3 regions of the Peribacillus sp. V2I11 genome follow, and region 1 is predicted to be linked to each of the others. Evidence: riboswitches for the same ligand, from Rfam matches in the RefSeq annotation. Region 1 holds a riboswitch; each other region holds the start of a gene.

What was found. Region 1 has a riboswitch for lysine ahead of dapA (4-hydroxy-tetrahydrodipicolinate synthase). Riboswitches for the same ligand answer to the same signal wherever they lie in the genome.
Region 2: another riboswitch for lysine. It lies ahead of QFZ73_RS19025 (aspartate kinase); the one in region 1 lies ahead of dapA (4-hydroxy-tetrahydrodipicolinate synthase).
Region 3: another riboswitch for lysine. It lies ahead of QFZ73_RS13240 (amino acid permease); the one in region 1 lies ahead of dapA (4-hydroxy-tetrahydrodipicolinate synthase).

Annotation. Positions count from the first base shown of each region.
Region 1 covers NZ_JAUSYW010000001.1:4,856,090-4,863,689, forward strand. The annotation lists gene QFZ73_RS23760 (DMT family transporter) at 1-914, opposite strand, end outside; gene QFZ73_RS23765 (Lrp/AsnC family transcriptional regulator) at 1,168-1,659, shown strand; gene dapA (4-hydroxy-tetrahydrodipicolinate synthase) at 2,328-3,224, opposite strand; lysine riboswitch at 3,360-3,538, opposite strand; partial or broken gene QFZ73_RS23775 (MFS transporter) at 3,972-4,390, opposite strand; gene QFZ73_RS23780 (DUF2690 domain-containing protein) at 4,540-4,827, opposite strand; partial or broken gene QFZ73_RS23790 (metallophosphoesterase family protein) at 5,464-6,105, shown strand; gene QFZ73_RS23795 (fibronectin type III domain-containing protein) at 6,102-6,602, shown strand; gene QFZ73_RS23800 (hypothetical protein) at 6,638-7,525, shown strand.
Region 2 covers NZ_JAUSYW010000001.1:3,888,002-3,895,601, forward strand. The annotation lists gene QFZ73_RS19005 (electron transfer flavoprotein subunit beta/FixA family protein) at 1-602, shown strand, start outside; gene QFZ73_RS19010 (electron transfer flavoprotein subunit alpha/FixB family protein) at 672-1,649, shown strand; gene trxA (thioredoxin) at 1,856-2,170, shown strand; gene uvrC (excinuclease ABC subunit UvrC) at 2,278-4,050, shown strand; lysine riboswitch at 4,112-4,288, shown strand; gene QFZ73_RS19025 (aspartate kinase) at 4,377-5,609, shown strand; gene QFZ73_RS19030 (YslB family protein) at 5,673-6,143, opposite strand; gene QFZ73_RS19035 (succinate dehydrogenase cytochrome b558 subunit) at 6,529-7,137, shown strand; gene sdhA (succinate dehydrogenase flavoprotein subunit) at 7,208-7,600, shown strand, end outside.
Region 3 covers NZ_JAUSYW010000001.1:2,749,259-2,756,858, reverse strand. The annotation lists gene QFZ73_RS13250 (metal ABC transporter solute-binding protein, Zn/Mn family) at 1-361, opposite strand, end outside; gene QFZ73_RS13245 (LacI family DNA-binding transcriptional regulator) at 1,107-2,069, shown strand; lysine riboswitch at 2,326-2,510, shown strand; gene QFZ73_RS13240 (amino acid permease) at 2,607-4,058, shown strand; gene QFZ73_RS13235 (glycoside hydrolase family 13 protein) at 4,108-5,787, opposite strand; gene QFZ73_RS13230 (Ger(x)C family spore germination protein) at 5,873-6,955, opposite strand; gene QFZ73_RS13225 (GerAB/ArcD/ProY family transporter) at 6,952-7,600, opposite strand, start outside.

The sequences.
Region 1 (7,600 bases):
CATGCTTGAATCTGCGATTGACTAGAATTCTTTTTGAAAATCACCTTCGCTTTAAAATGTGAGAACAAATAACAACCTATAATCACAATACCACTACCAATTCCTTGTACCCACGTCATTTTTTCACCTAATAATAGAAAAGCTAAAATTGCAGTGAAAATAGGATTAAAATTCAAGAAAATACCTGATGTTGTTGTACCTAATTTTTGTACACCAATGTTCCAAAGTACCATACAAGCTACAGTTGAGATAACGGCTGTATATAAAATAGATTGTATGAAAGAAGTATTTATATTAGACACCGTAAAATTAGAAAAATTAAACGGAAGAAGGACTATAAGTCCAAATATACCAGAATATAATGTAGACATCATGGGTGTTGTTGTTATCATTGCCCATTTGCTACAAACGGAATATATTCCCCAAACGCATACAGCAGCCATCATATATAAATCACCTGTATTAAAACGTAATGAAAGGAATAGATCAATATTTCCTTTTGAAAGTACAAGTAATACACCAAAAAGCGAAAAAAACATAGAAAACATTTGTAGAATATTAATTCTTTCTTTTAAAAAGAAAAATGAAAAAATTGCAATTGAAATCATGTTTAATGTTGATATTAGCCCAACATTAGTGGCGGTAGTTTTCTCTAATGCTGCAAATTGTAATAGATTAAATAGAACCACACCTGTAATTCCCATCAAAAATAAAGGAAGGATTGCACTACGAGGGGGAAATATCTTTCTTTCTTTCCACCATACAATTGGCAAAAGACAACTAATAGCTATGATCCACCTTAAACTCGTCAACGTCATCGGAGAAGCATGACCGACAAGTGACTTTCCTACGACAAAGTTTCCACCCCATAATAAACTTGTTAAAAGTAATAACGAAAAATAATAATATTGCATATCATTTTGCTCCTTTTCATCTTTCACTGTTTACGTGAAAAAGATCGAAGCCATTGTGCACAATGACATTTCAATTTTTATAATTATTTACTAATAATTTTAACATTTTAGTTCGTTACTTAATATATTATTTTGTATAATAGAAGAAACTTAAAATAATATTAAGAAATATTCTTGATATACAGAATTAAATTTTGTTTTGGTGTTGAAATGATACTGTTTTTGGAACAATTGTAAAAGGGGGTGACTATAAGTGGAATCTATGGTAAGCAAGGTTCTGGATAATGTTGATATCCAAATTTTAGATTTACTGCAAAAGGATGCACAGTTAAGCAATACTGAGCTTGCAAAGCGTGTCAAGTTATCTCCACCAGCTATACATTCAAGGATAAAACGTTTGGAAAATGAAGGGTTTATTAATGCACAAGTAGCAATTTTAAACCAGGAGAAGCTAGGTTTTGATTTATTATGTTTCATTTTTATTAGTACGAATATACATCAAGCTGAAGAACTCGAAGTTTTGGAAAAGGCATTAGCTTCTATGTCAGAAGTATTAGAGTGTCATTGTTTAACAGGTGAGTATGATTATCTTCTAAAAGTGGCTAACAAAGATCGGAAGGAATTAGAAATATTTATTAGAAAGTTAAATAAACTAGGCATTACAAAAATTCAAACTAGCCTAGCTCTCAGAGAAATTAAATACTCAACAGTTTTACCGATATGGGAAGAAAAGGCCCGTTCGTAAAAGTACACTTTTACCAACGGTTTTTGATAGAACTAGAAAGAGAAAAGTAGAAGTAGGAGTAAAAAAAGAAGTCCGTAAATATGGAAACATACAAGTCTGCAGCAAGGATCAAAATGAAGGACAGCAACTTCAGGCCATGAAATAAAAGGGGTTGGATAAAAAAACTTGTCACAAAATAGCCTTTGCTCAAAGAGAACAAAGGCTATTTATTCATTATCAAGTTATATAAGTAGATATAAATCCATTTCTAAGTTGAACTATAAAGTTCGTTCAAAATTTTGAACGTCAAAGCTATTAATTACTTTATTTCTTTTGAATTTGTTAAGGATCCATCATAGATTGGATATTAAGGAACGACTCTGTTTTTCAATAATTACATATCAACATCACTAGAAATATTAAGCTTATGATCAATCCCCGAAAAAATCATTGCTATAGAAATTCCTACTGGATGCACCATATATCTTTCTTGAAAATGTACATTCTGCTTTTGCCATTAATCTTAAATGATCATTATATTGCTCAACTAGTTTAAGCACTGAGCCGTGCATCGATTAAAAAGCAGTACACTTCTTTCGGAGTTTGCACTGCTTTTTTTAATTTCTCCCGTTTATTATGGTTTTAATTGGAAAATCGATATTGAAGACTCGCTTAATGAATCATTAAGTTTATTTACTTAACAAAATTGCTTCTGCGTTACTCGGTTGTAGAGCTATTTGTAGTGCACTTTTTTCTTCATAGTTTAAAGGGACCAATGGTAAGCGGACACCTCCAACATTTAACCCCCGCATATTTAATGCTGATTTTACCGGTGCTGGGCTTGGTGCAGCAAATAATGCTTTCATAATTGGAAGAAGGTTACGATGTGCAGTGGCAGCACCATGGACATCACCATTTTTAAAGCTATTGATCATTTCTTGCATTTCATTACCAATTATGTGTGAAGCAACCGAAACAATGCCTGTTCCACCAATGGCTAAAACCGGTAATGTTAACCCATCATCGCCGCTGTACAATGTAAAATCGGTAGTTGTTTTGCTTATGATTTGTGCCATGGCATCTAAGTCACCACTTGCTTCTTTTACTGCCACAATATTGTTGATTTTCGAGAGGCTAACAATCGTCTCTACTGACATGTTCACAACACTTCGTCCTGGGATATTATAAAGCATTACCGGTAATGATGTTGAATGGGCAATAGCACTAAAGTGCTGAAATAATCCTTCTTGAGACGGCTTGTTATAGTATGGGGTAACGAGCATGATTCCGTCGACTCCTGCTGCCTCTGCTTGCTTTGTTAAGCTGATCGAAGCCTTCGTGTTATTTGAGCCAGTTCCAGCTATGACTGGAACTCTTCCATCAACAACTTCTACAACAATTTTGAATAAATCTACTTTCTCTTCTGCAGTTAATGTAGGAGACTCTCCAGTTGTACCAGCTATTACTAATCCATCAGAACCATTAGCAATTAAATAATCTACTAAAATTCTCGTAGCATTAAAATCAACCTCATCATTATGATTAAACGGGGTAACCATTGCGGTTAAAACTTGGCCAAAATTCATAACTTCACACCCTTTTGTTTATTTTTTAAAAAAATTCAGAGGTGGTTAGGGCCATTCAGGAGTAAACGCAAAAAAGCAACAACGAGGATTCGCTGCTGCAGTAGAAACAATATTTATCAAAAAAAATGTTTCCGCGCATAAGATAGCCCTCCATATAGTTTCCTATATGACAGTCCTGCATTTATTCAATAGCAGAACCAGCTTCAAGAACATGAGATTCTTTCCGCTTCGGCAAATTCCCCTTTCCACAATAGTCATAGGATCTCATTCTCCTCAAAATGTGTACTAATGGTCTTTGCTCCTCTATCCTCACTTCAAAAAGCATGAAGTAAGAAAATATTTAATTGACTGTAATATAACAAGGAATCCTTTTTATTGCAAGGCCAATTTAGAAATATTTTTTTAGAATACATGGATAATCAATGGAAATGGATACGGTATAGGGGCTGGATTCATCTTTTTTAGTATTATGTAATCTCAACTTTAATAGTTTTATAAAACAAACTGTATGAAAAGTTTCACTCTTTTATAGTCAGTTTTGACAATTGATATATCTTATAGAAAATTGGTATTTATCTTATGAATACTGAGAATAATGATCAAGGTGGGGAGGACAACATGATAAATACAAAACTAACAAATGAAAGAAAAGATATGAAAATCCGTACGTTTGGGAAGCAAGAAAACGGATCGCTTCAATGTAAGTAGGACTCCATTGATTCAATTATACTATCATAAAAAATTGAAAAGGATGGCCATTAATGACATCAAGCTAATGTTAACCAATCCAAAGATAAAATTATCTGTCGTCCAATAAAAAATGATAAGAACAATTGCTTGCACGAGGAAAACAAACCGGAGGCATTCGGTAGCATTGTAGCTGGCAATTTTACCAGCGAGTATGTTGCTGAAAATGGAAATAAATCCGTAGCCAAACAAGATCAAGAACTACTTGGCGCTTCCATTCCTTTCAGGATTGGAACGAGATACGTATAAACAGCATACGTCGCTCCAAATCCATGAGATGGAATGTTAAAAGCCATTAAGATTCGTGGGGTTGTTAACAAAGAAAATTGATCACGCATTGAACTGCGAAATGGACTGTGCATAGTAGGAAAAATGAGGAAAGGTGGGAAAAACACAATTCCACCGAGAAAAGTGTTAACAGGAAGTTTGCATTAATAACCCATTAAACGACCGGTGTTCGCAGAAATAATTAGAGCCCCAGTGGAAGAATAAATACCTGCTTTGGCCAAAGCATTATAAGGATCTTTATTCCATAATTGAGCAGTATAACAGGACGTTTGACCTTTCATTATCCATCCGTACCACCGGAACTAGCACAACTTGTAAATGCTCTCTTAGCCGTGCCATTAAAACTGTCAACCCAAACATTTGCATAATAATCGTAAGGAGCAGCCGAATAAAACTTTAAGTAACCCCACGCCGTATGACAATACGCACTTCCTTTTAGCTGCACATATCCAATTTTCACACCGTTTTTATAGATATATTCTGTTTCATAGGTGATTGGGCTTTTAGAAGCACAACCTGTCGAATAAGGGTTTGTATTATCATAGGACAATGCAAATGTTTTATTCATGGGTACAATCGCAAAAAAACAGTCCAAAAACAAGAGCTACTACCATCACAATATTCAATTATTTTTTTATAATAACCTCTCTCCTTTCCTTCTTCCAGACTTCACCAAATGAAAATTGGTATTTCTATGTACTATGGAATCATTTACCCCTGTGTAAATTTTACCATTTTAAGGATAACTACTTAGTTAAGGGATAGTACCCCATTCTCATTAACCAAAGGCAAATCAATACCGAGACAAAGGTGAACGAATACTGGCCATACCTTTTGTTGATTTATTAATATTTAAATTACACTGGTGCTATATTTTATTAATAATGTAAAGTTACAATTTTAATTGGTAAACCACGTAAAAATTTTAAAATGAGGAGGATGTTTGTATTTTTGAAAAATAATTACATAATTTAAGTGGCTAAACGATAAATAGGAGGAAATGATCTTGAAAGCGAAAAATAAATTTGCTGCAATGTTAACAGTTGTAACGTTAGGATTAACAACTTCTTTATCTAGTGTACAAGCATTCTCGGAATCTTCAAATTCAGATAATGAACGTAAACCTGAGCTCGTTTTTCCTGTAATCAGTGATGTACATATTGATGATGGATCAACTTCTGATATGAACAAGTTTAGAACAGCCATGGATCAATTAAACAAAGCTGCACCTAAACAGGATGCTTTTGTTGTCGTTGGGGATTTAACAGACTATGGATATGCTACTGAATATGATAAGTTCTTCTCCATTTATAAGTAGAAGAAACAAGGCGATGTCCAATCCATGTTTACAATGGGAAACCATGATTATTGGAATGGACTTTCCGTTGAAAAAGCACAAGATCGTTTTATCAAGAAAACAGGAATGGATTCTCTTTACTATCATAAAAAAGTAAATGGATATGATTTTATTACGTTAAGTCCGGAAAATGGTAATACGCATGGTTTATATTCTGTTAATCAAATTAACTGGCTAGGTGAAAAGTTAGCTGCTGCAGAAAAAGAGAATCCGGACCAACCAATCTTTGTTTTTCTTCATCAACACATTAAAGACACTGTGTATGGAAGTGACTTGTGGGGAACTCAGGAAAATAAAGAACTTTTATATGATACATTAAAGAAACATCCACAAGTTATTACATTTTCAGGCCATTCTCATTATCCACTTGAAGACCCTAGAACGATTCATCAAAAAGACTTTACGTCTGTTGGCACGTCTTCTGTAAGTTATTTGGAAGTAGAGCCAGACAAACTTCAAAAGGATATCGGGATATTAGTCAAGGAATGATTGTAGAAGTTTATAATAATGAAGTTGTCATTAAAAAACGTGACTTTCATAAAGACGATTGGACAGGAAAACCATGGGTAATAAAAAATCCTTCTACAAAAAATAACTTTAAATATACAGACGATCGAGATCAGTCACCACCGGTTTTTGCAGTTAAAGACAAAGCTTTGATTGTAAAAGAAAAATCGACACTAAGAAGTTTAAATGTAACATTTCCACAGGCAAAAGATAACGTACTCGTACATTCTTATCACATTACAGCCAAAAACAAGGAAACTGGGGAGCTGGACGCAGATTTCACCGTATTTTCTGAATTCTATTATGATCCTGTGCCAAAGAATTTAGAGTTCCCTGTTGCTGGACTTAAGCCAGGTACTGATTATCAAATTAAGGTACAAGCACTAGATTCATTTAACAATAGCAGTAAAAAGGTGTTACTGGCTGATGGCCAGACAAAAGCCCTGGAAATGGTCTCAGCACAAGCTTCCCCACATTAGTATCGGCAGGTGGATCAACTACACTCCAAGTGAAGATGAAAAATTATGGAAATGGTAGTGTGAATGGGAAAATAAAAGTTGATGCATCTGAAGGTTGGAGTGTGGAGCACAAAGAACTTGAGTATGAGCTATCAGGAACTGAAGAAAAAATGTTGCCAATAAAAGCTACACCTAGTAAGGAAAGTTCCGGTTCATCACAATTCACCTTTACTGCTTACGAGGGCGGCCAAATAATTGGCTCCAAGAATATAAATGTATACGTAAACATGATGCTTGGAGAAAGTTTTGACCAATTAGAGTCTGCATTAAAGCCAGCAGTGAATGAAAACATTCCAAGTTCTGTTCTCGGTTGGAGCCATACAGCTCCTAACGGCTGGTCGGTTACAAATAGCTCGAATATGCCAGCTGGTACAGAGGAATGGCAAGGTTGGAGTTTCACAACAAAAGACTTTTGGATAAAAGCAGAAGAGCAAGATCGTAACAAATTTGAGCTTGGTCAAGGTGTTATAGCTGTAGCGGATCCTGATGAATGGGACGATAACGGTTCACCAGCATCAAAAGGCTTTTTTGATAGTACATTAACTTCACCTTCTGTAAAAGTTGTTGGTGCAAAAGATCTATACTTAGGTTTTGCATCTCACTATAAACAAGAAGGAACGCAAACAGCTAAAGTAACTGCTGTCTTTGATAATGGGGAAAAACAACAAGTTCTCGTTTATGATAATAAAGCTGCTTCGGATAATAAAAATGGACATGTTTTGAATAAGTATGAAGTTAAATCGATTAAGGTTCCTGAAGATGCTTCTTCTATGAAATTACAATGGAGAATGCATAATGCGAAAAATAATTGGTTTTGGTCGATTGACGATATTAGAATGGATGACCAAAGGATCGTTTCACCAAATAATGAAAAGGACAGGTGAACATTCTTAAAAAATAATTTGTATAAGTAAAAAGCGGACTTTCCTTAAAAAGGGAAAGTTCGCTTTTTCTCTATG
Region 2 (7,600 bases), 970 kb from region 1:
TTTCTGTCGGAACCGAAGAGGCTGAAAAGCAATTACGCACAGCGCTGGCAATGGGTGCTGACAAGGCCGTATTGATAAATATAGAAGACGACATAGAAAATGGCGACCAATTCACGACTGCCAAAATTATAGGCGAATACTTAAAAGGTAAAAATGCCGATTTAATCATTGCCGGGAACGTTGCAATCGATGGCGGTTCTGGTCAAGTGGGACCACGCGTTGCCGAAATTTTAGAAATTCCTTATATTACAACCATTACTAAACTGGACATCGCAAATGGAAATGTAAGCGTTATCCGTGATGTCGAAGGGGACTCTGAAACGATCGAAGCATCCCTTCCATTGTTGGTGACAGCTCAACAAGGGCTAAATGAGCCACGTTATCCTTCATTGCCAGGAATCATGAAAGCGAAGAAAAAACCGCTTGAAGAATTGGAATTGGATGACCTGGATCTGGAAGAAGAAGATGTTGAGGCGAAAACAAAAACGATTGAAATATACCTTCCTGCTAAAAAAGAAGCTGGGAAAGTATTGGACGGCGAAATCGGTGATCAAGTTAGCGAACTTGTTCAATTATTACGCAGTGAAGCAAAAGTGATTTAATCGAAACGGTACTTTTCAAAACAACAACACACGACAAAAAGAAAAATAGAGCACAGGAGGTTTTTATAAATGGCTAGAAAGTTTCTTGTATTGGGCGAAGTTCGTGACGGTTCACTAAGAAATGTATCATTTGAAGCTATCGGTGCGGCTAAACTTGCTGCAGATGGCGGGGAAATCGTAGGTGTTTTAGTTGGTGACAGTGTTCAAAATTTTGGAAATGAATTGATCCAGTATGGCGCAGACCGGGTTGTTGCAGTCGAAAATGATCAATTGAAACAATATACTTCAGATGGATATGCGCAAAGCTTGCTTGCCGTCATCGAGCAGGAAAAGCCAGAAGGGATTTTCTTTGGACATACGGCCCTAGGAAAAGACCTTGCACCTAAATTGGCTGGAAAGCTTGAATCAGGTTTGATCTCAGACGTTACATCCATTGAAGAAGAAGGCGGAAACATCGTTTTCACCCGTCCGATATATTCCGGTAAAGCATTTGAAAAGAAAATTGTTACAGATGGCGTGATATTCGCGACAATCCGTCCGAACAATATCGAACCATTAGCTAAAGATGAGTCCCGCTCTGGTGATGTTTCTACATTAAGTGTGGATATTAAGGATTTACGCACAATCATTAAAGATGTTGTTAGAAAAGCTAGTGAAGGGGTCGACCTTTCAGAAGCGAAAGTAATCATCGCGGGTGGCCGCGGCGTGAAAAGTGAAGATGGTTTTGAACCATTAAAGGAACTGGCACAAGTTCTTGGCGGTGCGGTAGGGGCTTCCCGCGGAGCATGTGATGCGGACTATTGCGATTACTCATTGCAAATCGGGCAAACGGGTAAAGTCGTAACGCCTGACCTTTATATCGCCTGCGGAATTTCCGGTGCTATCCAGCATTTAGCGGGGATGTCCAACTCCAAGGTCATCGTTGCCATCAACAAAGACCCGGAAGCTAACATATTCAATGTGGCTGATTATGGAATAGTCGGAGATCTTTTCGAAGTCGTTCCATTACTTACGGAAGAATTCAAAAAACTTAAAGTTAACGCGTAAGAGAAATAATACAGATGAGGGGCAAGACATGCGGCATAAGCCGATACATGTCTTGCCCCTTTATTTGGCTAATAGGCAAGGGTTTTGGCCTGCATATTTACTCTTTTTTTGGACATCCTACCACTGAAGCAAAATATTAGCATCGATTCTAACAACAATGGTATACTGTCTTTAGTTATTTGAGTAAATTTGAGGAGGAATTATATATGGCTATTGTAAATGCAACTGACCAAACTTTCACAACAGATACTAGCGAAGGTGTCGTTCTTGTAGATTTTTGGGCTCCATGGTGTGGACCTTGTAAAATGATCGCTCCTGTTCTTCAAGAGCTTGATACTGAAATTGGCGATACAGCAAAAATCGTAAAAGTGGATGTGGATGAAAACCAAGAAACAGCTGGAAAATTCGGTGTGATGAGCATCCCGACATTAATCGTCCTTAAAGACGGTGAAGTGGTTGACAAGGTTGTAGGCTTCCAACCTAAAGAAGCACTTGCTGAACTTATTGCAAAACACGCGTAATAAATAGTAAGATAGCTAAAAAAAGCTTCAAGTCTGCGGACTTGAAGCTTTTTTCGCTATCTTGATATATAATGATTGTAAAAATGGGAGAACAGGAGGCGGAATGCATGAATCAACAAATAAAGAATAAACTTGCCCTTCTTCCCGATCAGCCTGGATGTTATTTAATGAAAGATCGTCAGGGAACGATCATATATGTAGGCAAAGCGAAGGTGTTGAAAAATCGTGTCCGTTCTTATTTTACGGGATCACATGATGGAAAAACATTTCGGCTCGTGAATGAGATTGAGGATTTCGAATACATCGTCACCTCTTCCAATATCGAGGCTCTTATTTTAGAGTTGAACTTAATCAAAAAACATGATCCAAAATATAATGTCATGCTAAAGGATGATAAGACGTATCCTTTCATCAAGCTGACTGCGGAACGCCACCCACGTCTTATCATTACGCGAAAAGTCAAAAAAGACAAAGGGAAATATTTCGGTCCTTATCCGAATGCTTTTGCAGCAAACGAAACGAAAAAATTGCTCGACCGCATCTATCCCCTAAGAAAATGCAATACTTTACCGGATCGCGTTTGCCTATACTATCACCTTGGCCAGTGCCTGGCCCCATGTGTATATGAAGTGGAAGAACAGGAATATAAAAAAATGGTGGATGATATCAACCGGTTCTTGAACGGCGGGCATACTGAAATAAAAAAAGAACTGACTGAAAAAATGCTAGAGGCATCAGAAAATCTCGATTTCGAGAGGGCGAAGGAGTTCCGTGACAAGATTGCCCACATCGATATTACGATGGAGAAGCAGAAAATGATGACGACCGATTTCATCGACAGGGATGTATTTGGCTTTGCCTATGATAAAGGCTGGATGTGCGTTCAGGTATTTTTTGTCCGGCAGGGTAAATTAATAGAAAGGGATGTTTCACTTTTTCCGGTCTACGATGAACCCGAACAGGAACTTCTTACATTCCTCGGTCAGTTTTACGAGATTACGAACCACTTTAAACCAAAGGAAATCTTGCTGCCAGAGTCAGTGGATGCCGAAATGGCCGAAGGACTGCTTGGTGTCAAAACGATTCACCCCAAACGGGGAGCGAAAAAAGACATGCTTAAATTGGCGAATAAAAATGCCTCCATCGCCCTTCAGGAAAAATTCTCTTTGATTGAAAGGGATGAAGAAAGAACGATCAATGCGGTGGAAAACCTCGGGAACCAACTGGGTATCTACACCCCGCATCGAATTGAAGCTTTCGATAACTCCAATATCCAGGGAAGTGACCCTGTTTCCGCTTTAGTCGTGTTCATTGATGGGAAGCCGGAAAAAAGGGAGTACCGCAAATATAAGATCAAGACGGTTCAGGGGCCTGATGATTATGAATCGATGCGTGAAGTGGTCAGAAGAAGGTATTCACGAGTATTGAAAGAAGGACTGCCGCTTCCGGACTTAATCATCATTGATGGCGGAAAGGGACATGTGGAAGCCGTTCGGGATATTTTGGAAAATGAATTGGGCCTTGATATACCACTTTCAGGCCTTATTAAGGATGAAAAGCATAGGACATCGCAATTGATGATCGGAAATCCTCTTGAACTCGTACCTCTTGATTCACGGAGCCAGGAATTTTACCTATTGCAAAGAATTCAGGATGAGGTGCATCGGTTCGCGATTACGTTTCATCGCCAGCTGCGCGGGAAAAATGCGGTTCACTCCCAGCTTGATGATATTCCAGGAGTCGGGGAAAAACGAAGGAAGCAATTATTAAGGCATTTTGGATCATTGAAGAAAATCAAAGAGGCAACGGCCGAGGAAATCATGGAAGCTGGCATGCCAAAAGGGGTAGCCGAGGGAATCGTTAGAAAATTACAAGAATAATCTTGCTACCGATAAATCTCTATGCTATGATTAAAAGGAATTTTTAATTAGACAACTTAAAAGTGCTGATAGAGGTGCGGAATTCAAGAGTAAAAACCTGGAGAAGTATGAGCTTCCATGAAAGGTTTTGAAAGGGGATGACGCCGAAGGAAGACAAGACTCATACCTTGTTTTCCTGGTCCGACATTTAATAAATGGCGGATTGTCAGGGTTTATACCCTGGAGAGCTATCTCACTGTGTTTACAGTATTAGATATGTGATCACAGCAATGAGATATTTCTCATTGCTTTTTTTATTGCCTAAAAACTAGAGAGGGTGCATGAGGATGGCATTAATCGTTCAAAAATTTGGCGGAACATCCGTCGGTAGCGTAGAAAAAATCAAAAATGTTGCCAATCGGGTAATCGAGGAAGCGGAGAATGGAAATGAGGTAGTCGTCGTTGTTTCAGCTATGGGGAAAACAACGGACCAATTGGTTTCCATGGCCCGGGATATTTCCGGAACCCCGAGCAAGAGGGAAATGGATATGCTATTGACTACTGGGGAACAGGTAACGATTTCCCTGTTGACGATGGCATTGATTGAAGAAGGACATGAAGCCATTTCATATACTGGCTGGCAGGCTGGCATGCAAACGGAATCCGTTCATGGGAATGCCCGGATTTTAAACATCGATGCTTCAAGGATCCAAGCTCAGCTTCAGGAGAAGAAAATAGTGGTCGTTGCCGGTTTCCAGGGGAACGATGTAAATGGGGAAATCACTACCTTAGGGCGAGGTGGTTCCGATACGACGGCGGTTGCCATCGCTGCAGCGCTGAATGCGGATAGATGCGATATATATACGGATGTAACGGGTGTTTTCACAACGGACCCACGCTACATAAAAGGCGCGCGAAAACTCCAATCCATTTCTTACGATGAAATGCTGGAACTTGCCAACCTGGGGGCGGGCGTCCTTCATCCAAGGGCTGTCGAATATGCAAAAAATTATCAAATTCCGCTTGAAGTCCGTTCAAGCATGGAGAGAGAATCAGGAACGATCATTGAGGAGGAAGCAACTATGGAAGAAAACTTAATTGTACGCGGCATTGCTTTTGAAGACAGTATTACGAGGGTAACAATATATGGTTTGCCCCAATCACTTGGTGCCTTATCCACAATTTTCACGACACTTGCGAAAAACCGGATTAATGTGGACATCATCATTCAAAGCATGACTGCCGAGGATACGACCAATCTATCTTTTTCCACAAAAAGTGAAGATACGGAAGCGGCCTTGATCGTGCTGGAAAATAATAAAGAACAATTGGGATTCGATCGAGTCGAAACGGAGAGCGGGCTGGCCAAAGTGTCGATCGTCGGTTCTGGTATGGTATCCAATCCAGGAGTGGCTGCCGAGATGTTTGAAGTGATGGCCAATACAGGCATCCAGGTGAAAATGGTCAGCACATCGGAAATTAAAGTTTCGACTGTCGTCAATGAAAAGGAAATGGTGAAGGCGGTTGAATCTCTTCATGAAGCATTTAAACTTGGTCAGCATGCAAAAGTGCTAGCTTAAGTGTAAGGAGTCCAATAAAAAACAGACTTCCGGTAAAAAGGGTAAGTCTGTTTTAAGGGCTCATTAGATTGGATCTCTGGGATCCCATTGGATGGTGAATATCACTTTTTTTACGCGGCGTTTGATTTCTTCCGTTGATTCGCTGAGGAATTTTTTTTGCAGTGTAAACTGCTCGGCAAGGAAACCGGCTTCAAGTTGGAAGTGACAATCAGGGTGTAAATCCAGGCGGCGGCTGATTATTTCGCCCGTCAGGGATAATTCCATCACGTGTTTCGTATACTTCGTGATTTCCAGATTGCCCCATCCAGCGCTCTGGAAAAATTCAATCACTTCCTGATCGCCTTTCAATGGGAATTTTCTTGCTAATTGTTTACCTGCCCAATAGAGGATTTGATTAGAGTCTTTTCCGAGAATATCGTTCAATAGAACTTCTCTGATTAATTCGTATCCGAAAGCTGGAACTTGGAATTCTTCAGTTTGAATTTCTTCAGCTTGAATCTCTTCTTCTATCGCAGCAGCAATATTTTTTTTCATAGTTTATCGCCTCTTTCTGTAAATCTATTATAAACGTTTTTCTTTTGCAAATTATACTGTTTTTTATTTATTTAAATACCAATTGGAAAAAAATGAGAAATTATATCGGGATATTAATAGATTAATTAGTAATTTCTCCAAAATATCAACTTGACATATAAAAAATAGACAATTTAATCCAAAAAAAATCTATTCTGAAAAAGAGATTTCTTGTATCCGTTTTCTTGACGCACATAGAAGTCAGGAGTAAAATGGACATGTCACATAATTGTAAAGGAAGTATAGAGGAGTTTTTTTGACTCTATACTGTATTTTCACGCGGAGATAAAAGGTAGCCACCAGTTTATCTTTGCATGATTTTTCACAAATTAAGGGGGGGCACTTAGTGGCAAAAAATCGTGAGTTTGGGAATCGCAGGCTTCATTCACTTCTAGGAGTAATTCCAATTGGTCTATTCCTAATTTTTCATTTATCGGTAAACTTTATGGCAACAAAAGGAGAAGAGACTTTTAATGGGGCAGTTCATTTAATTGAGTTTACGCCCGTAAAGATTTTGGTTGAATGGGTCGTCATCTATCTACCAATCCTTTTCCATGCTGTGTACGGAATTTATATTGCCTTTACAGCAAAAAACAATTTAGGGAGATTTGGATTCTTCCGTAACTGGATGTTCATGCTTCAACGTGTAACTGGAATCATAACGTTGATTTTCCTTGTTTGGCATATTTGGGAGACAAGAGTTCAAGCAGCTCTAGGGGCAACAGTTGATTTCGATATGATGGCGGAAATTTTCTCTAGTCCATTTATGGTTGCGTTTTATATTGTTGGTATTATCTCAGCAATTTTCCACTTTGCTAATGGATTATGGTCATTTGCAGTGAGCTGGGGTCTGACAGTTTCACCAAGATCGCAAAGAATCATGACTTACTTTACATTGATCGTTTTCGTTCTTCTTTCTTATATCGGAATTAGCGCAATTTTCGCTTTCGTATAAGAAGATAGAGTTCATTTATAAGTATTAGGAAAAACATAGCTTGGCTAATGGAAATAAGGGAGTGACAGAATTGGGTAAAGGTAAAATAGTTATCGTTGGTGGAGGTCTAGCTGGATTAATGGCTACGATCAAAGCAGCAGAGCTGGGACAACAGGTTGATTTATTTTCTTTGGTGCCTGTTAAACGCTCTCACTCAGTTTGCGCCCAAGGCGGAATCAATGGGGCAGTAAATACAAAAGGTGAAGGGGATTCTCCATACATCCACTTCGACGATACAGTTTATGGCGGAGATTTCTTGGCTAACCAACCGCCGGTTAAAGCGATGTGCGAAGCCGCACCATCGATCATCCACATGTTTGACCGTATGGGTGTTATGTTCAACCGTACTCCGGAAGGTCTTCTTGATTTCCGTCGTTTCGGTGGTACTCAACATAGCCGTACAGCATTCGCTGGTGCAACAACT
Region 3 (7,600 bases), 2.1 Mb from region 1:
GGTTCTCCTTGAAGTCCTCCGTTACGGCAATGGTCGGTTTATCCTTGCTCATCATTTCGAATATATCCGTCATTTTCCCTTCAAGATGCACACCGTTATAAAAAATCATATCAGCCGAATCCAGTGTCTTCACATCACCCTGTGTCGCTTTATATAGATGGGGGTCGACTCCCGGTCCCATTAAACTGGTGACCTCGACATGTTTACCGCCGATATTCTCGACCAAATCCCCAATCATTCCCGTCGTTGTAACGACGTCCAACTTGCCATTGCCGTTATCCTTTTCGGCCGTATCATTGCCGCACCCTGTTAAAATCAGCAATGCAGCAAGCACGCCCCCAATAGATTTTAGAAAACCCATCCATATTCCCTCCCTTTTTCATCTCTCTAAAATAGTTTGCCATGTGCAAAACTAAGTGTAAATTTTTTTACATTGTCGTAAATGCTAAAAAGTTTCCTATACACAACTTAGTTTATACTATACACAAATATACAAAAAAAGTGCAACTATTTTTCAAACATTTCAAAAAGGCCAATGACTTTTACACACAGCAAAAACTGTCTGGAATCTCTACTAGGGAGCTTCCAGACAGTCAGTCATTTCTATGGAACGTAACGATGAAATTATAATTATATTACGGAGTTTTAATGGTGAATATAAACTAGGGGAGCTATTTCGGGACGATGGGAAATTCACGAGTAAATGCACAGATTTCACGAGTAAAGTGGCAAAATTCACGAGTAAATATGTGGATTTCACAAGTAAAGTTCCAAAATTCACGAGTAAACGCGGATTTCACGCGAAATGCCGCGGAATTCTTGACGGGCATCCGGCATTCCATAGGCATTGCCACTCATTTTTCCTGTTTCAAGGAAATTGCCAAGTACGCAAATCCCAATTCGATTCCGCAAAGCACAAACAGGGTGATTAAAGTTTGGAACATCATGATCCCCTCCTCCTCTAAGATTTAAACCAATCTTAAAGGATGAAACCCATACCAGAACAAGACCTTATTTGAAGAATTCTTCAACAGCCTCACCCTGTTCTCTTTCTCTGAAATGGGTTTCATACTGTACAATATAAAAAAAGAAAAAACGGTGATACCATGACAAATATTAAAGAAATTGCTCAAAGTGCTGGTGTATCTGTCTCAACAGTGTCTCGTGTATTGAATGATCATCCTTATGTAAGTCCCGATAAAAGAAAGAGCGTTTTAGAAGCCATCGATCGTTTGAATTATTCGAGAAACATCAACGCCATTCATCTTTCAAAAGGCAAAACTAATCTTATCGGCATCATCATCCCCTTCAACAATCACCCATATTACGGGGCAATCGTTAACGGAATCACTAAACAGGCAAATGCAATTGGCTGTCATATCGTCATCTTTCAAACAAATTATGACAGAGAGAAAGAAATCCAGGCCTTGAATATGCTGCAAATGAAGCAGCTCGATGGCATTATCGTTTGTTCAAGGATTTCGGAAATGAAAATCTTTTTGGATTATCAAAAATACGGACCGATCATCTTATGTGAAGATACAGCCCAGGCTGAATTCTCATCCATCAGCATTGATCATTATGCAGCTTTCTCCTGTGCCCTTGAGTACGTGATCGCTAAAGGATATAAGAAAATTGGATACAGCCTTGGCCGTAAAAAGAGTAGAAATAGTTCTCATCGTACAAAGGCCTTTAACGATATCATGAGTAAACATCAACTGAAAAACAATAAAGAATGGCTATTTGAAGGCAGTTACCACATCAAAGACGGTGAACAATTGTTTCAGGAATGGAATTCAATGTCAGATAAACCTGAAGCCATAATCATCACGAATGATGACACGGCGGCAGGCTTCATTCTTACCGCTAAGAAATCGGGTATAAGGGTACCGGAAGATGTGGCCATTCTCGGCTTCAATAATGATAGCCTTAGTGAAATGCTCGACATCACGACCATTTCCTTACCGCTGGAATGGATCGGGAAAATGGCAGTGGACTTATTTGAGCATCCTGAAGTGGTCAAACATGTAAAACTGGAATACGCCCTAATTAAAAGGAGGACCGTCTAGTTATCAGGATCCTTTATTTTAGTATATCGACGACATTTGAATTCTTCCTTACTGCCATCATTCAATGACTAGGGAAAAATAACCACACAAAATAATCATTGCGATATCCTAGAAGTTATTTTATAATTTTGATATAGTAAAGTATACTCAGTTACTAGCAATCTTCTAGCGATTGCATGAATTTCGAGTACAATCGTCCGACGTCATTTACAAGCTGGCGCAACGATTTTAGAAAATTGAATACTTCCTCATTTACCGATGAGTTAGAGGCTGCAGCTTATAAAAGTAAAACGGACGAGATTCTGGAAAATTAAAGACTCCGTTTGAAAGGATAAGTTGCCGAAGTTAGGGTATATTCCATGTATATTCTTGCTGGCGGTGTTACCGAACAGGAACACCACTGTCACGTTTTTTCAAAAAGCGTGGGGAGCTATCTTCGGAAGGATAAACGGGTTTATTATAAACAGCCGTCGATCTTTTTCGACTGCTGTTTTTTTATTTTTCGTTCCCTTCCAATAAAAAGGAGTGTAACATCAATTGTCAAATTCACAATCAGCATCAAGCCCTACCGAACTTAAAAGGAGCCTGAAAGCGCGTCATTTAATGATGATTTCATTAGGTGGAACGATTGGAACAGGTTTATTTTTAGCAAGTGGCGGTGCCATTCATTCAGCCGGTCCCGGCGGTGCCTTGGTGGCATACGCGATTATCGGCATCATGGTTTATTACTTAATGACAAGTCTTGCAGAAATGGCAGCGTTCATGCCAGTGGCCGGTTCGTTCCGTGTCTATGCATCCAAATTCGTCGATCCGTCTTTCGGTTTTGCGATTGGTTGGAACTACTGGTATAACTGGGCAATCACCATTGCCGCCGAATTGGCAGCCGTTGTCTTAATTATGAAGTTCTGGTTCCCGGATAGCCCTTCATTTATCTGGAGTGCCATTGCGTTAATCACTATGTTTCTTATCAATTACATGTCAGTTAAAGGTTTCGGGGAAACAGAATTCTGGTTTGCCATGATCAAAGTCGTGACAGTCGTCATTTTCTTGATCACGGGTGTTCTGATCATTCTCGGAATCATGGGTGGGAATGACCCAATTGGTTTTTCAAATTTCACAATGGGCGAAGGTCCCTTTAACGGAGGGTTCTTCACGATTCTAGGCGTATTCATGGCTGCCGGCTTTTCATTCCAAGGAACGGAATTGCTTGGAGTGACTGCTGGTGAAAGTGAAGATCCAGAAAAAAATATCCCTAAAGCGATCAGATCCGTTTTCTGGCGCATCCTCTTGTTCTATATCCTTGCAATTTTCGTTATTGGAATGATCATTCCGTTTACGGATTCACGTTTATTGAGTCAAGATGTTGCCGTAAGTCCATTCACGCTTGTATTTGAACGTGCCGGTCTTGCATTTGCTGCATCCATCATGAACGCGATCATTTTATCATCCGTACTCTCTGCCGGTAACTCTGGCATGTACGCTTCAACCCGTATGCTATGGGACTTGGCACGTGATGGGAAAGCACCGAAATTCCTTGGCAAGTTAGATAAAAGAGGAGTACCCGTAAATGCACTAATCGTGACTTCTTTAGTTGGCTGCGTTGCATTCTTAGCTTCGTTTTTCGGAGATGGCGTCGTTTATATCTGGTTATTGAACGCTTCAGGCATGGCGGGGTTCGTCACCTGGGTCGGGATTGCGATTGCCCATTATCGTTTCCGCAAAGCCTACGCAGCTCAAGGCCTTGATATGAATGATTTACCATACCGGGCAAAGGGCTTCCCATTCGGGCCTATATTCGCACTTGTCCTTTGTATAATCATTATCATCGGACAAGGATACCAAGCTTTCAGCAGCGATGGGATCGACTGGAATTCAATGTTTGTTTCCTACATTGGCTTGATTCTATTTTTCGTCCTATGGTTCGGCTATAAAATTAAGCATAAAACGAAAATCATTCCCCTTGAGGAATGTGAACTTAAATCAAAATAATGCGAAAAGGACCTGTTCTTCTCTAATCGGAGAAGAATAGGTCCTTTTTTCATTTCAAATGATAAACACGGCATTCATATGGACGCAGGGTTTTGCTGGAGATGCCTTCTTCCTCTTGATCATAATTACCGATCAGCCTTGTAGCAGAATAAGCATGCAGCTCTTCAGGCAAAGTATAGGAGGCCTGCTCTTCTTTAAAGTTGCATAGTACCAACAGCTTTTCTTCTTCAAACGATCTCGTGTAGGCAAATATTCGTTCATCATCCGGCCAAAGCAGTTCAAAACGGCCATAAACCACGATTTCATGTTCCTTGCGTAATTGGATAAGCTTTTTATAAAAATGAAAAATGGAATTCGGATCATTGTAGGCTATTTCTGCATTAATCTCGGGGAAATTGGGATTAACCTTAATCCAAGGAGTCCCTTTCGTGAATCCTGCGTTCCGGGAGTCATTCCACTGAATCGGTGTCCTCGCATTATCCCTGCTGCGGGCGTGGATGGCTGACATCATCCGCTCTTTTGACCAGCCATGTGAATGGACGAGTTCGTCATATGAATTCAATGTTTCGATATCCCGGTATTCATCAATGCTCTCAAATGCAACATTGGTCATGCCCAGCTCTTCCCCTTGATATATATAGGGTGTCCCTTGAAGCAAATGAAGACAAGCCGCAAGCATCTTTGCGCTTTCAATACGATACTTTCCATCATTACCAAACCTTGAGACAACCCGGGGCTGATCATGGTTGTTCCAGTATAAACTGTTCCAGCCATCCCCCTCCAAACCAGTCTGCCACTTGGAGAGTATTTGCTTTAAATCGGTTAGCTTCCATTTATCGTTACTCCATTTCCCTTCCGGTCCGCACCCCAAATCCATATGTTCGAATTGAAAGACCATATGTAGCTCACCACGATCTTTACCTGTGAACAATTGCGCTTCCTCCGGGGTGACGCCTGGCATCTCCCCAACCGTAATCACGTCATATCCAGAAAGTGCCCGTTGATTGATTTCCTGTAAAAACTCATGTATGCGCGGCCCATTGAGGAAAAAGATGCTTCCATCACCATACAGCTTTTCATGATGAACGGCTCCATCTGCATAGCTTTGATCTTTTGAAAGGAAGTTGATGACATCCATCCGGAAGCCATCGACACCCTTATCCAGCCACCAAGTCATGATGCTGTATATCTCTTCACGGAGCTTAGGGTTCTCCCAGTTTAAATCCGGTTGTTTCCTGCTGAATAAATGTAAATAATATTCATCGGTTCCTTCATCATATTCCCATGCTGAACCTTTAAAAATGGACTCCCAATTATTTGGTTCTTTCCCATTCCTGCCAGGTTTCCAAATATAATAATCACGTTTCGGATTATCTTTTGAGGATCGGGATTCCTTGAACCAAGGATGTTCATCTGAAGAATGGTTGACCACCAGGTCCATCATGACTTTCATTCCACGTTCATGAACCGCCTTCAGCAACCTATCGAAATCAGCCATGGTCCCGAATTCAGTCATGATTGATTTATAATCACTGATATCGTACCCATTGTCATCATTGGGAGATTGATAAACGGGGGATAGCCATATCACGTTCACTCCCAGCTCTTGTAAATAATCGAGCTTCATCAAGATCCCGTTTATATCCCCTATCCCATCGCCATCACTATCCATAAAACTCCTTGGATACACTTGATACACAACTGCCTCTTTCCACCATGCTTTGTCCATGCCTTTCCCCCTCTTTGGCCGCATTGATATAATCATTACACCAATACCCCTATTATAAAGGGGAAAACTTCAGAATATTCTACTTTTATTCAGCTATTCCCGTTTGAATCATTTCAATATCCAGATCCACCTCGATTGGAATATGGGGATATGCCTTCTCCCAATGTTTCTGATCGAAATTTCTTGTTTTACTTTTAGCGTGATCACCGATTGCAAGCGGATCTATATTGTTCTCCTGAAACATGGTTACCATCTCATTTAATTTTTTACCAATGACATGCTCGGCCCTTGCCTCTATTGTGTTCAGGTCGACCGCTTTGCCCAAATCATAGCCTTGGACCTCTAGCAGACTCGCTTTTAATTTCACTCCAATCCTGACCTTGGGGTCTTGATTGGCATTCGAAATATGATAATGGACACGTGACTCCACGTTATTGATATCTGTAAAGTCGTTTTCCTTCCATTTAATTTCATAACTCCCCAACTTAAAGTTTTCACTAAGGACTTTAAATAAAAATCCGTCCTCATAAGGGATATATTTACCGATATAACGATCCTTTTTAAACAAGGCGACCCCTTTTACCCGTATTTGGTCTTCTGCCGTTTCCAATAAGGGCAAGACCGGATCGATTCCTTTACCATGACACGCATATAGATACCTGTGTAAATCTACATCAGGCAAATTAGTCCTTATATTCTGTTCGATCAGCTCTTTCACTTGAACCCCTGGAGTTTTAATCAACTTCGGCTCCATTTTAACTACATCCTCCGCTTTGCCATGAACGACCGCTAAATACAAATCCCTTCCCACCATCGGGTCACGCCTATATGTATCGACATAATCATTTAACCCCATACCAGCCAATTCTGTACCATAGAGAATGACTGTCAGTCTTCCACCGACAATCGGAAATGGTGTTTTTGCATTTTCCTGCTGGCGGGCTGCCTTTATATCATGGGAGATCGCTTCATATACTTCTTTACCTAGATCTGCTTCCTCACCAGGCTGAGGAACGCTGACAACAACCGTACCTTTGATTTGTTTGTCTCCGGCATCATCATAACCTACGACTTCAGCAATTAAAACGTCTTCCAATATTTGCTTTTCCACACCGCACGCCGTCATCAAGTAACAAGCTAATGTAATCAAGAGGAGTTTGATTTTCATGATTTATGCCCCCTAACTTTATAGACGATCGACTGCCATATGAATAAGAGAGGAAGATACAAATAAATGATATAAAAACCTATTTGCGAACTGATTGTGTTAAACCTATCGATTCTATAGCGATTATCCAAAAAAATGCAGGATATTAAGATAATAAACAGAATGAAAACTACCATCTTTTTCTGTCTAAATCCAAATACTCTTTTCGCTGTCCTGCTTGCTGCCCAAACCCCTATGCAAACATTCGGCAGCACCATGAACAGCCAAACGGAAATACCTATGTATTCGAACCTTTCAATGAATGGAAGGTCTGCTATTTTCCATAACGTCAAAGTGGCCCAAATTACATCTTTCAGCTGATCTTGATGATAGTAGGCTAATGAAACAATAATCGATACCATATATACCGACATAGTAAATAACGCCCCTAAGTGAGCCCACTTTTGAGATTTTTCACGATTTTTAATGAATGGGTAATAAATCAGGAGTAATTCAAAACCAAGGTAATTCAGGGTCATTTTCTTACTGGACTTCATGATTTCCAAAAAGGAGTGATCAAGAAAGGGACCCAAATTTTCAAAGTGGGCGTACTTCAATGGAAAATAATGCAAAAGGAATAGTGGTGATCCGATAATAAGCCCGATT